Linked DNA regions of Saccharibacillus brassicae. The protein of the gene in region 1 interacts with the protein of each later gene in a pairwise test. Links are inferred from orthologs where the notes say so. Each region holds a gene or a part of one and is shown in the gene's direction. Other genes may lie near its edges.

What was found. The genes of interacting proteins can lie anywhere in the genome.
Region 2: the proteins of topA (region 1) and FFV09_RS17185 interact in binary tests that used the Escherichia coli proteins (3 or more experiments, as listed by UniProt). The link is inferred for Saccharibacillus brassicae from one-to-one orthologs.

What each region holds. Positions count from the first base shown.
Region 1 is NZ_CP041217.1:4,667,502-4,675,335, forward strand. The notes cover bases 2,020-4,961. They hold topA (type I DNA topoisomerase), read left to right. Parts: upstream 2,020-2,411; coding sequence 2,412-4,511; downstream 4,512-4,961. Other genes in these bases: dprA (DNA-processing protein DprA), read left to right, coding at 2,020-2,289; trmFO (FADH(2)-oxidizing methylenetetrahydrofolate--tRNA-(uracil(54)-C(5))-methyltransferase TrmFO), read left to right, coding at 4,529-4,961. In the rest of the region: sucD (succinate--CoA ligase subunit alpha), read left to right, coding at 96-1,025; more of dprA, read left to right, coding at 1,174-2,019; more of trmFO, read left to right, coding at 4,962-5,863; ATP-dependent protease subunit HslV, read left to right, coding at 5,891-6,430; ATP-dependent protease ATPase subunit HslU, read left to right, coding at 6,496-7,834. UniProt on the Escherichia coli protein: Releases the supercoiling and torsional tension of DNA, which is introduced during the DNA replication and transcription, by transiently cleaving and rejoining one strand of the DNA duplex.
Region 2 is NZ_CP041217.1:4,141,440-4,146,650, forward strand. What follows is about bases 2,341-5,211. They hold FFV09_RS17185 (YigZ family protein), read left to right. Parts: upstream 2,341-3,395; coding sequence 3,396-4,028; downstream 4,029-5,211. Other genes in these bases: FFV09_RS17180 (glucose-6-phosphate isomerase), read left to right, coding at 2,341-3,198; FFV09_RS17190 (TetR/AcrR family transcriptional regulator), read left to right, coding at 4,034-4,636; FFV09_RS17195 (Rpn family recombination-promoting nuclease/putative transposase), read right to left, coding at 4,747-5,211. Outside these bases: tkt (transketolase), read left to right, coding at 1-1,636; more of FFV09_RS17180, read left to right, coding at 1,843-2,340.

The sequences.
Region 1 (7,834 bases):
CGTACGCGGCCGGTTCTGGTTCGATGCGCAGAACCGGCCGGATCGCCGCGGCGTCAGTTTCGCAAACCGACTTTAAACGGAGGATGTGGATCGGCATGAGTATTCTGGTGGACAAACATACAAAAGTGATTACGCAGGGCATTACGGGCGAGACAGGGCTTTTCCATACGAAAGGCGCTTTGGAATACGGAACACAGATGGTTGGGGGCGTAACTCCCGGCAAAGGCGGTACCGAAGTTGAAATTCAGCTCGAAAACGGCAGCGCCGTCAAACTTCCGGTTTTCAATACGGTAAACGACGCGGTCAAAGCGACCGGCGCAACCGCAAGCGTCATCTATGTACCGCCGGCTTTTGCCGCGGACTCGATCCTGGAAGCGGTAGACGCGGAGCTTGATCTCGTCATCTGCATCACGGAAGGCATTCCGGTGCTGGACATGGTCAAGGTCAAGCGCTACATGGAAGGCAAAAAGACGATTCTGATCGGACCTAACTGTCCGGGCGTCATTACGCCTGACGCTTGCAAAATCGGCATCATGCCGGGCTATATTCACAAAGCCGGCAAAGTCGGCGTCGTATCCCGAAGCGGAACGCTGACGTACGAAGCCGTGCACCAGCTGACGACGCGCGGCATCGGCCAGTCGACTGCGGTCGGCATCGGCGGAGACCCGGTCAAAGGTTCGGAGTTCATCGACATCCTGAAGATGTTCAACGAAGACGAAGGCACGCAGGCCGTCGTCATGATCGGCGAAATCGGCGGCACGGCCGAAGAAGAAGCGGCCGAGTGGGTCAAAGCCAACATGACGAAGCCGGTCGTCGGCTTTATCGGCGGTGCCACGGCGCCTGAAGGCAAACGCATGGGCCATGCCGGCGCGATCATCTCGGGCGGCAAAGGCACGGCAGCCGAAAAAATCGCCAAGTTGGAAGAGTGCGGCATTCGCGTCGCTCCGACTCCGGCGGAAATGGGCGCTACGCTCGTAGCTGTGCTCGAAGAGCGCGGCGTGCTGGAGACGTTCACGGCGGGTTGATTTCCGGTTTCTTTTCTGGCACAATAACGAAAAGAAACTTAATCGGATAAGCAAAACCGACGAGGCAGGCAGCCTTTCTTTCCCTATGGGAAGAAAGGCTGCCTTTTCGCGTTTGCCGCTTGTTCGCAAAAAGGAGCGGGTAATCTCTATGACGCGACAACGACTGCCTGAAGCCCTCTGGCTGCTGGCACTGCACGAAACGAAAGGCATCGGTTGGCACCGTTTGTACGGATTGATCAAGATCGTATCGGAGCGGCGCATTCCGTATTCGCGGCTGTTCGAGCTGACCGAGCAGGAGTGGACGGCTCTGGGCGCGGAACCGAAATCGGCCGCGGCGGCCTCACGCCTGAATATCGCGCAGGCGTTCGAACGGGCGGAGCAGCTGCGCAAGCTTGGCATCGAACCGATTTCTTTTTACGACGACGAGTATCCTACTCTAATGAAGGAAACCGCCAAACCGCCCTGGCTGCTGTATACGATCGGACGCCGCGAGCTGCTGAACGAATTTGGCATCGCGATCGTCGGTACGAGAACGCCTACTTCCTACGGCCGCGTCGTCTGCGAACGGATCGCCGGAGCTCTGGCGGAACGAGGCATATGCCTGGTGAGCGGCATGGCACGGGGCATCGACGGATACGCCCACCGGGAAACGCTCAAGCGAGGAGGAACTACGATCGCGGTGCTCGGAGCAGGGGTGGACGTGCCTTATCCGCCGGAACATCGGCAGCTGCACCGGGAGATCGCCGAGCAGGGCTTGCTGGTGTCGGAGTTTCCTCCCGGTACGCGGCCGGTGCCGGGCTTGTTCCCGCTGCGCAACCGGATTATCGCCGGTTTGTGTCGCGGCGTGCTGATCGTCGAAGCGGCGCAGAGAAGCGGTTCGCTGATCACGGCGGATTATGCGCTCGAATGCAACCGCGACGTGTTCGCCGTGCCGGGGCCGGTCACTTCGCCGAAAAGCGCGGGAACATTCGAACTGATCAAAAACGGGGCGAAGCCCTGCGCAAGCGCGGAAGATATTTTGGAAGCGTACGGCGATTGCTTCGCTCCCCTGCCCCAAAGCGCTGCAAAAAAAGAGGGACATGAAAAATTGACAAAAGAGGAGCGGAAGATATACGTTATATTGGAGCAAGGGGATGCAAGCATCGACGAACTGCAGCGGAAGACCTCCTGGGAGTTTGGACTTTTACATTCCGTTCTGCTATCTTTAATCATAAAAAGCCAGGTGAAGTCGCTCTCCGGCGCCATTTACACGTGGATCGGATAAGCGATTCGTCGACCCCCACTTTCGATCCAGTTCCAGTCAAGGCACACAATCAACGATAGACGCGGTCCAGGGCAAGGGGCCCATAAAGCCGCGCTCGCACAACCTGAGAGGAGGACGAACCTATGGCTGATGCGCTAGTCATCGTGGAATCGCCCGCAAAGGCGAAAACGATAGGCAAATACCTAGGCAGCAAATTTATCGTCAAAGCGTCCATGGGCCATATTCGGGATCTTCCGAAAAGCCAGATCGGCGTCGAAGTCGACAACGAATTCAATCCGAAATATATTACGATTCGCGGTAAAGGCTCGATCCTGAAAGAATTGAAAGACGCCAGCAAAAAAGTAAAAAAAGTGTATCTCGCGGCCGACCCCGATCGCGAAGGGGAAGCGATTGCTTGGCACTTGGCGCATGCGCTCAATATCGACAACGTGCAGGACTGCCGCGTCGTGTTCAACGAAATTACGAAGCAGGCGGTCAAGGATGCGTTCAAGACGCCGCGTCCGATCAACATGGATCTGGTCAATGCCCAGCAGGCGCGCCGCATTCTCGATCGGCTGGTCGGCTACAAGATCAGTCCGCTGCTGTGGAAAAAAGTCAAAAAAGGACTGTCCGCGGGACGCGTACAATCGGTTGCCGTCAAACTGATCATCGACCGCGAGAACGAAATTTCCGAGTTCCTGCCCGAAGAATACTGGAGCATTACGGCTCGCCTTGCTGTCAAAGGCAACGAATTCGAAGCCAAGTTCCACCAACTGAACGGCAGCAAAAAAGAGCTCGGCAGCGAACAGGACGTCCAGGAAGTGCTGGCCGCTTTTGAAGGAAAAGATTTTGTCGTAAGCGAAGTCAAAGAAAGAGAACGCCAGCGTCATCCGTCTCCTCCATTCACGACAAGCTCGCTGCAGCAGGAAGCCGCGCGCAAGCTCAATTTCCGCGCAGCGAAGACGATGTCGGTCGCTCAGCAGCTGTATGAAGGTATCGATCTCGGCAAAGAAGGCACGGTCGGCTTGATTACGTACATGCGTACCGACTCGACTCGGGTCGCCGCCAGCGCCCAGGAAGAAGCCAAAGCTTTTATCGGCGAACGTTACGGCACCGAATTCTCGCCGGAGACGCCGCGCCAATATTCCAAAAAATCCGCGGGTTCGCAGGATGCCCACGAAGCGGTTCGTCCGACTTCGATGGAACGCGATCCGGAATCGGTCAAAGCGGTCATGAGCCGCGACCAGTTCCGTCTGTACAAGCTGATCTGGGAACGTTTCGTTGCCAGCCAGATGTCTTCGGCCGTGCTCGATACGCTGTCCGTGGACATCGCAGCCGGCGACACCACTTTCCGGGCGGTCGGATCGAAAGTCCGGTTCCAGGGTTTCATGAAAGTGTATGTGGAAGGCAACGACGACGGAAGCGTGGAAGAAGACAAGTTCCTGCCGGCGCTCGTCAAGGGCGACAAGCTTGAACACAAAAACACCGAACCGAAGCAGCATTTCACGCAGCCGCCTCCGCGTTATACGGAAGCCCGTCTCGTGAAGACGCTCGAAGAACTCGGAATCGGACGCCCGAGTACGTATGCGCCGACATTGGAGACGATCCAAAAGCGCGGATACGTGGCGATCGAAGAAAAGAAGTTCATGCCGACCGAGCTCGGGGAATTGATCAACGAACAGATGGAACAGTTTTTCCCGGAGATTCTCGATGCCGAGTTCACGGCGCATATGGAAGAAAGCCTCGACCATGTGGAAGAAGGCGAAGAACAGTGGGTCCGCGTGTTGAGAGAGTTTTACGACACGTTCGAGAAACGTCTCGAATTCGCGGAAGAAGAAATGAAAGAAATCGAAATCCAGGACGAAGTTTCGGACGAAGTATGCGACAAATGCGGCAAGCCGATGGTGTACAAAATGGGCCGGTTCGGCAAATTCCTGGCTTGTTCCGGGTTCCCGGACTGCCGCAATACCCGTCCGATCGTCAAAAATATCGGCGTGACCTGTCCGAAATGCAAAGAAGGGCATGTCGTCGAGCGCCGCAGCAAAAAAGGGCGTATCTTCTACGGATGCGACCAGTATCCGGAATGCGACTTCGTTTCGTGGGACCGTCCGTCGCCGAAGCCTTGTCCGGTATGCAGCTCGCTGATGGTCGAAAAACGCAGCAAACAGGGAACGAAGCTTCAATGCACGTCGTGCGATCATACGGAACTGCTGGAAGACAGCGAAGACGCAGCGGAAGTTTAATATAGGGGGAACATGAAGTGAGCAGCAATCAAAGAGTAACGGTAATCGGAGCGGGACTGGCGGGAAGCGAGGCGGCTTGGCAGATCGCCAGCCGCGGCGTTCCGGTCACGCTCTACGAGATGCGGCCGAAAGTCAAAACGCCGGCCCATCACACGTCGTATTTTGCGGAACTGGTATGCAGCAATTCGCTGCGCGCAAACGGCTTTACGGGAGCGGTCGGCGTGCTGAAGGAAGAAATGCGCCGGCTCGATTCGCTCGTAATCGGCAAAGCGGATGCCAGCGCCGTACCGGCGGGCGGAGCGCTTGCCGTCGACCGGGACCTGTTCTCGGGCGGCATCACGCAGGCGCTCAAAGAACATCCGCTCGTCGACGTGCGCGAAGAAGAAGTGACGGAGATTCCCGAAGACGGCATTACGATCATTGCCACGGGTCCGCTCACTTCCCCGGCACTGTCCGAACAGATCAAAAGCTTCATGGGCGAAGAATATTTCTACTTCTACGATGCGGCGGCTCCGATTATCGAGAAAGATTCGATCGATATGGATAAAGTCTACCTCGCTTCCCGCTACGACAAGGGCGAAGCGGCGTACCTGAACTGCCCGATGACCGAAGAGGAGTTCGATCGTTTCTACGAAGCGCTGATCGCGGCGGAAACCGCGGAACTCAAAGAGTTCGAAAAAGAAATTTATTTCGAAGGCTGTATGCCGATCGAAGTCATGATGCAAAGAGGCCGCCAGACCGCGCTGTTCGGTCCGATGAAACCGGTCGGCCTGCCGGACCCGCGCACGGGCAAAAATCCGTTCGCTGTCGTGCAGCTGCGCCAGGACAACGCGGCCGGCACGCTGTACAATCTGGTCGGCTTCCAGACGCATCTGAAATGGGGCGAGCAGAAGCGGGTGTTCCAGATGATTCCGGGCCTCGAGAACGTCGATATCGTCCGCTACGGCGTCATGCACCGCAATACGTTCATCAATTCGCCCAAGCTGCTTGAGCCGACCTACCAGTGCAAGAACAAGTCGAACCTGTTCTTCGCCGGGCAGATGACCGGCGTGGAAGGGTATGTCGAATCGGCCGCATCGGGCCTGATCGCCGGTATCAACGCCGCGCATCTGGCGCTCGGACGCGAACCGATCGTTTTCCCCGAAGCGACGACGCTCGGAGGCATGGCCCGTTATATCACGACGGCCGATCCGAACCATTTCCAGCCGATGAACGCCAATTTCGGCCTGCTGCCGAAACCGGAACAGAAGATCCGCAACAAAAAAGAAAAAAACGAAGCTCTGGCCATGCGCGCGTTGGATGCGTTGACGGCTTTCACGGCGGAACACGCGCTGAATCCCGTTCGCAGCTGACCGCCCTATCCGGAGAGGAGGATCATGATGGAAATTTCTTTTCACGCGACGACGATTTGCGCCGTGCGCAAAAACGGCAAGTCGGCCATAGCCGGCGACGGCCAGGTCACGATGGGACAGAACGTGATCATGAAGCAGCACGCGAAAAAGGTACGCCGGTTGTACCGCGGACAGGTTTTGGCCGGATTTGCCGGTTCTGTCGGCGACGCCATTACCCTGTTCGAGAAGTTCGAAGCCAAGCTTGAAGAACATCAGGGCAATCTCCAGCGCGCCGCGGTGGAGCTGGTGAAGGAATGGCGGACCGATCAGATGCTGCGCAAGCTGGAAGCGCTGATGATCGTCATGGACAAAGACGGCATGCTGTTGATTTCCGGCAACGGCGAAATCATCGAACCGGACGACGACATTATCGCGATCGGTTCGGGCGGCAATTTTGCTCTGTCGGCCGCGCGCGCACTCAAACGCCACGCGGAGCTCGAAGCGAAAGAGATCGCCGAAGCTTCGCTGCGGATTGCCGCTGAAATTTGCGTTTATACGAACGACAACATTATCGTCGAAGAACTTTAACGCCAATTACGGGCCGTGGGTCGTGCGCGAACGGCGAACACGCCTTAAAAGTGGAGGGTATGGCCATGAAAAACGAAGCCCTGACACCGCGGGAAATCGTAGCGGAGCTGGACAAGTATATCGTAGGACAGAAGAAGGCCAAGCGTTCGGTAGCCGTTGCCCTGCGCAATCGTTATCGCCGCAGCCTGCTTCCCGAAGAAACGCGCGACGAAGTCGTGCCGAAAAACATCCTGATGATCGGACCGACCGGCGTCGGCAAGACGGAAATCGCGCGTCGGCTGGCCAAATTGGTCGGCGCGCCGTTCATCAAGGTGGAAGCGACCAAGTTTACCGAAGTCGGTTACGTCGGCCGCGACGTCGAAGCGATGATCCGCGATTTGGTGGACACCTCGATTCGCATGGTCAAAGCCGAGCGGACAGAAAAAGTCAAAGACCGCGCGGAAGAAATGGCGAATGAGCGGATCGTCGAAATTTTGGAGCCGGCTTCCAAATCGTCGACTTCGCAGCGCAATCCGTTCGAAATGCTGTTCGGCGGCGCACAGGGCAAGACGCCCGAGCCGGAACCGGAAAAAACCCGCTACGAAGAAGGCAGCCTCAGCGAACGCCGCCGCAAAGTGCGGTTCGATCTGCTGGCCGGCAAGCTCGAAGAGCAGGTGATCGAAATCGACGTCGAAGACGCGATGCCGAACATGTTCGACATGCTCGCCGGGCAGGGCGGCAACGACCAGATGGGCATGAACATTCAGGAGATGCTCGGCAATTTCCTGCCCAAGCGGAGCAAGCGCCGCAAGCTGCCGATTCGCGAAGCGCGCAAAGCGTTGATCCAGGAAGAAGCGTCCAAGCTGATCGATATGGACGACGTGAACCAGGAAGCGGTGCGCCGCGCCGAACAGGCTGGCATCATCTTTATCGACGAAATCGACAAAGTGGCCGGCGCGGGCCGCGGTCACGGACCCGACGTCTCGCGCGAAGGCGTGCAGCGGGATATTCTTCCCATTGTCGAAGGATCGACGATCGTCACGAAATACGGTCCGGTCAAAACCGATTATATTTTGTTTATCGCGGCCGGCGCTTTCCACGTGGCGAAGCCTTCGGATCTGATTCCCGAACTTCAGGGCCGTTTTCCGATCCGGGTCGAGCTGGAGAGCTTGACGCTGGAAGACTTTATCGCCATTTTGACCGAACCGCAAAACGCGCTCACCAAACAGTATGTGGACCTGCTGCGCACCGAAAACATCGATATCGGATTTTCCGAGGAAGCGATTCGCGAAATCGCGAGCATCGCCGCTTCGGTCAACCAGAATACCGAAAATATCGGAGCCCGCCGTCTGCATACCATTTTGGAAAAGCTGCTTGAAGACCTTTCCTTCGAAGCGCCGGAGCTGAATTTGGAACAAATGACGA
Region 2 (5,211 bases), 530 kb from region 1 along the record:
CGGCATGGCAATCGCCGAAGCGCACACCGCTTCCGTCTACAACCAGGCCGATTTCAAGATCATCGACCACTATACGTACGCGATCTGCGGCGACGGCGACCTGATGGAAGGCGTCTCGCATGAAGCGGCTTCGATGGCCGGCCATATGCAGCTCGGCAAACTGATCATGCTGTACGATTCCAACGACATCACGCTGGACGGCGAAGCTTCCCTGTCGCTGACGGACAGCGTCATGAAGAGATTCGAAGGTTACGGCTGGCAGGTTCTGCGCGTCGAAGACGGCAACGACGTCGACGCTCTCGCCAAAGCGATCGAGCAGGGCAAAATGGATACGGGACGTCCGACGCTGATCGAAGTCAAAACGATCATCGGTTACGGCAGCCCGAACAAGCAGGGCAAAGGCGGCCACGCCGGTCCTCACGGATCGCCGCTCGGCTCCGACGAGACCAAGCTGACGAAGGAATTCTACAACTGGGTCTACGAAGAAAACTTCTACGTGCCGGACGAAGTTCGCGAACATTTCGCCAAAGTCAAAGAAAAAGGCGAATTGGCGAACAAAATCTGGGACGACCAGTTCGAGCAGTTCCAGAACCAGAACCCGGAACTGGCCGCTCAATTCCTGATGGCGTTCAATGCCGACCTTCCGATCGGCTGGGACGAAGAACTGCCTAAGTACGCGGCAGGCGACAAAGAAATGTCGACCCGCGTTGCTTCCGGCAAAGCGCTGAACGGCGTCGTGCACCGCATTCCGCAGCTGTTCGGCGGATCGGCCGACCTGGAAAGCTCCACGATGACCCACCTGAACGACATCACCGTGTTCACGCCGCAGGAACGCGCGGGACGCAACATCTACTACGGCGTGCGCGAATTCGGCATGGCCGGAGCGATGAACGGTATCGCCCTGCACGGCGGCATCAAAGTGTTCGGCGGCACGTTCTTCGTGTTCACCGACTACCTGCGTCCGGCGATCCGCCTGGCTTCCCTGATGGGACTGCCGGTCACTTACGTGCTCACGCACGACAGTATCGCCGTAGGCGAAGACGGCCCGACGCACGAACCGATCGAGCAGCTCGCTTCCGTACGCATCATTCCGGGTCTGACGGTGATCCGTCCTGCCGACGGCAACGAGACTTCGGCGGCATGGGCTTACTCGCTGCAAAACAAGAAAAACCCGGTAGCGCTCGTTCTGACCCGTCAAAACCTGCCGATTCTGGAAGGTTCGGTCGAATGCGCATGGGAAGGCGTGGCGCGCGGCGCTTACGTCGTGTCCGACGCGAAGGACGGCAAGCCTGCCGCCCAGATTCTCGCGACCGGTTCCGAAGTGCAGCTGGCTGTCAAAGCGCAAGCCAAGCTGGCCGAAGAAGGCATCCAGGTTCGCGTCGTCAGCATGCCGAGCTGGGATCTGTTCGAACAGCAGGACAAAGCTTACCGCGATTCCGTTATCCTGCCGGAAGTCAAAGCCCGTCTGGCCGTCGAAATGGCGAGCCCGTTCGGTTGGGAACGTTATGTCGGCGATGCCGGCGCGATTCTCGGCATCAACACGTTCGGCGCTTCGGCTCCGGGCGGCAAAGTGATGGAAGAGTACGGATTCACGCCGGAGAACGTCGTGTCCAAAGTCAAGGAACTGCTTAACTAATACAGAACGCATCTCCCGATCCGCCTGACGCTTTGTTGAAGCGGCAGGCACCCGGAGTGCGAAGTTTATCGCCCCTGCGGCGTCCGTGCGAAAGAGCGCATCCGGTGATGGACTCCGGCCGGATGACGACAGGGGCTTTTTTATTCGATAATTTTTATTCGGCAAAACGGTTTGAAGCACGCAAATATTCGAGGAGGTTTTATACGATGGCCAAAAACGTTCATTTCGATTACAGCAAAGCACTGGGTTTCTTCGGACAGCATGAAATCGACTACTTCGCGGAACCGATCAAGCTCGCCCACGAGCAGCTGCATAACAAAACGGGCGTAGGTTCGGATTACCTCGGCTGGATCGACCTGCCGAAAGCGTACGACAAGGAAGAATTCGCCCGGATCAAAAAAGCGGCGGAGAAAATCCAGAGCGATTCCGAAGTGCTGATCGTAATCGGCATCGGCGGTTCGTACCTCGGCGCGCGCGCCGCGATCGAAATGCTGACGAACTCTTTCTACAACGTACAGGACAAATCCCAGCGCAAGACGCCTCAGGTGTTCTTCGCCGGCAACAGCATCAGCTCGACGTACCTGTCGCATCTGCTGCAATTGGTCGAAGGCAAAGACTTCTCCGTTAACGTCATCTCCAAATCCGGCACGACGACGGAACCGGCGATCGCTTTCCGTATTTTCCGTGCGGCGCTTGAGAAAAAATACGGCAAAGAAGAAGCCCGCAAACGCATCTACGCGACGACGGATACCGCGCGCGGCGCGCTCAAGAAGCTGTCGACCGAAGAAGGCTACGAATCGTTCGTTATTCCGGACGACGTGGGCGGACGCTACTCCGTGCTGACAGCTGTCGGCCTGCTGCCGATCGCGGCTGCCGGCGTGGACATCGACGCCATGATGCAGGGCGCGGCAGACGCGTCGGACGAGTTCTCGAACCCGAACGTGGCCGAGAACGAAGCGTACCAGTACGCGGCTGTCCGCAACGCGCTGTACCGTAAAGGCAAAGGCACGGAAATCCTCGTGAACTACGAGCCTTCGCTGCACTTCGTGTCGGAATGGTGGAAGCAGCTGTTCGGCGAAAGCGAAGGCAAAGACTTCAAGGGGATCTACCCGTCTTCCGTCGATTTCTCGACCGACCTGCACTCGATGGGCCAATTCATTCAAGAAGGCAGCCGCAACATCTTCGAGACGGTCATTCAGGTAGAGAACGTGTCCGAGCAGATCACGATCGAAGAAGATGCGGACGATCTGGACGGCCTGAACTTCCTCGCAGGCCAAACGATGGACTTCGTCAACAAAAAAGCGTTCCAGGGCACGATGCTTGCGCATACGGACGGACAAGTGCCGAACCTGATCGTCAACATCAAAGATTTCAGCCCGTATACGTTCGGCTACCTCGTCTACTTCTTCGAGAAAGCGTGCGGCATCAGCGGCTACCTGCTGGGCGTGAACCCGTTCGATCAGCCGGGCGTCGAAGCGTACAAGAAAAACATGTTCGCGCTGCTCGGCAAACCGGGCTTCGAAAAAGAAAAAGCGGAATTGGAATCGCGCCTGTCCGAATAATTATGCGGAATAATTCTGACATCAATCTTTACGGCAACGTGAATTCCTGTTTTAATAAGAGAATAACCACCGGTTAATTCGCTTCGGCGGTTCACCGGAACCCACAGAGGAAAGCAGTTCACCCGCGTGCATCGCGTTTATGGCGTATGCAGAAGATGGGGAACTGCTTTCTACTATAAGGAAGGTTCGAATCATCCATGTTGGAACGTTACAAGACGGTCAGACAAGAAGGGCAGCAAGAAATCGTGATTCGCAAGTCGCGTTTTATCGGTCATATTCGTCCTGTCGAGAATGAAGAAGAAGCGAACGCTTTTATTAACGAAATCAAAAAGCTTCATCGCGGCGCTACCCACAACTGCTCGGCTTATCTGCTCGGCGAGCGCGATGAAATTCAAAAGCAGTCCGACGACGGAGAACCGAGCGGAACGGCGGGCAAGCCTATTTTGGAAGTGCTCAAAAACCGGGGACTGAAAAACGTGGCGGTCGTCGTCACCCGTTACTTCGGCGGCATCATGCTCGGCGCCGGAGGTTTGATCCGGGCTTATGCGGACGGTGCCGTGGCGGCGGTCGAAGCCGGCGACGAGATTACGCGCGTGCTGCATACGCAGGTATTCGTCACGCTGGACTATACGTGGCACGGCAAAGTCGAGAACGAACTGCGAAGCCGCGAAGTGCGGACAGGCGAGACGCAGTTCACGGATAAAGTGACCGTTCTTTGCTTGCCGCCTGCGGGCGAAGCCGAGCCGTTCGTCTCCTGGATGACGGATCTGACGCAGGGTCAGGCCGACATCGCGAAAGGGGACTCCGTTTACTACATCGAAGGGGAATAACGACTATGGCGAGAAGAGCAGTAGAGCAGGAGTTGTCGCGGGAGCGAATCCTTGAGGCGGCCAGACATTTGTTCATCACCAAAGGATACCGGGCCATTTCCATGCGCAGTATCGGACAGCATCTGGGCTACAGCCACGGTTCGCTTTACTATCATTTCAAAGAAAAAGCGGAACTGTTTTACGCCATCGTGATCGAAGATTTCGGGTATTTGTCGAGCTGCCTGAACGGCGTGATGAGCGGTCCGGAGATCGACGAATTCACGCGCACCGAGCTTTTGCTGCTGGAATTTATCCGTTTCGGCCTGGAGCATCCGCATCAGTACGAGATCATGTTCATGACGCGCGACGAAGAACTGCTGGCTTACTGCCGCAGCGAACAGAGCCGGTGCCTGGACTTGTTCGCTTCCATCGTACGCGGACACTTGAGCGAAGGGCTGCATACGGAAGACTCGCTCAAGAGCATTCCGCTCAGCCTGTTCCTGTCCGCGCACGGATTCGTCTCGTACTACATTCAGGAAAAAGCGACCTTCGAAGAAATTCGGCCGGCAGCCGTTAATCATGTGCGCAATTTGTGCGCCCACCTGCATCTGCCTGCTTCAAGGCTGTGAACGATTAACAAAAGAACGCTTCGCTGCGTCGTTGCGAAAAAGAAAGAGCCTTTATCCCTTGGATAAAGGCTCTTTTTGTTTGCCAAATCGCAGTAGTAGGCGCCGTATCGTTAGGGCTCGCTTCGCAGGCGCTCGACCTGTTCGAGCGTCAGGCCTGTCGCTTCGGCCGCTTCCTCCGGCTGCAGTCCCATCTTGAGCAGCCGCCGGGCCGTGTCTTCGATGCCTTTTTGCACGCCCTGCTCGATACCTTGCTCGATGCCTTTTTGCACGCCCTGCTCGATGCCCTGCTCGATGCCTTTTGCCATTCCCGCCTTGAATCCGTAGATCTCCGCATTTTTGGCCGCATCCATCATGGATGCCTGATCGCGCAGAAACTTCTGGCGGTCTTCGTACTCCATTCTCAACTTCTTATCCTGACTCAGAAACTCCAGAGCCGTCATCGCTTTTTTCAGTTTCGGTTCGTTCATGGTCAGCACCTCCCATTGATTCGGATCGACGCCCTTGAGAAACAACAGCCAGTTCGCCAGTCCGCCTTCTTTTATATCGACCGTATGCGCTTCAAGCTTGGGCAGTTC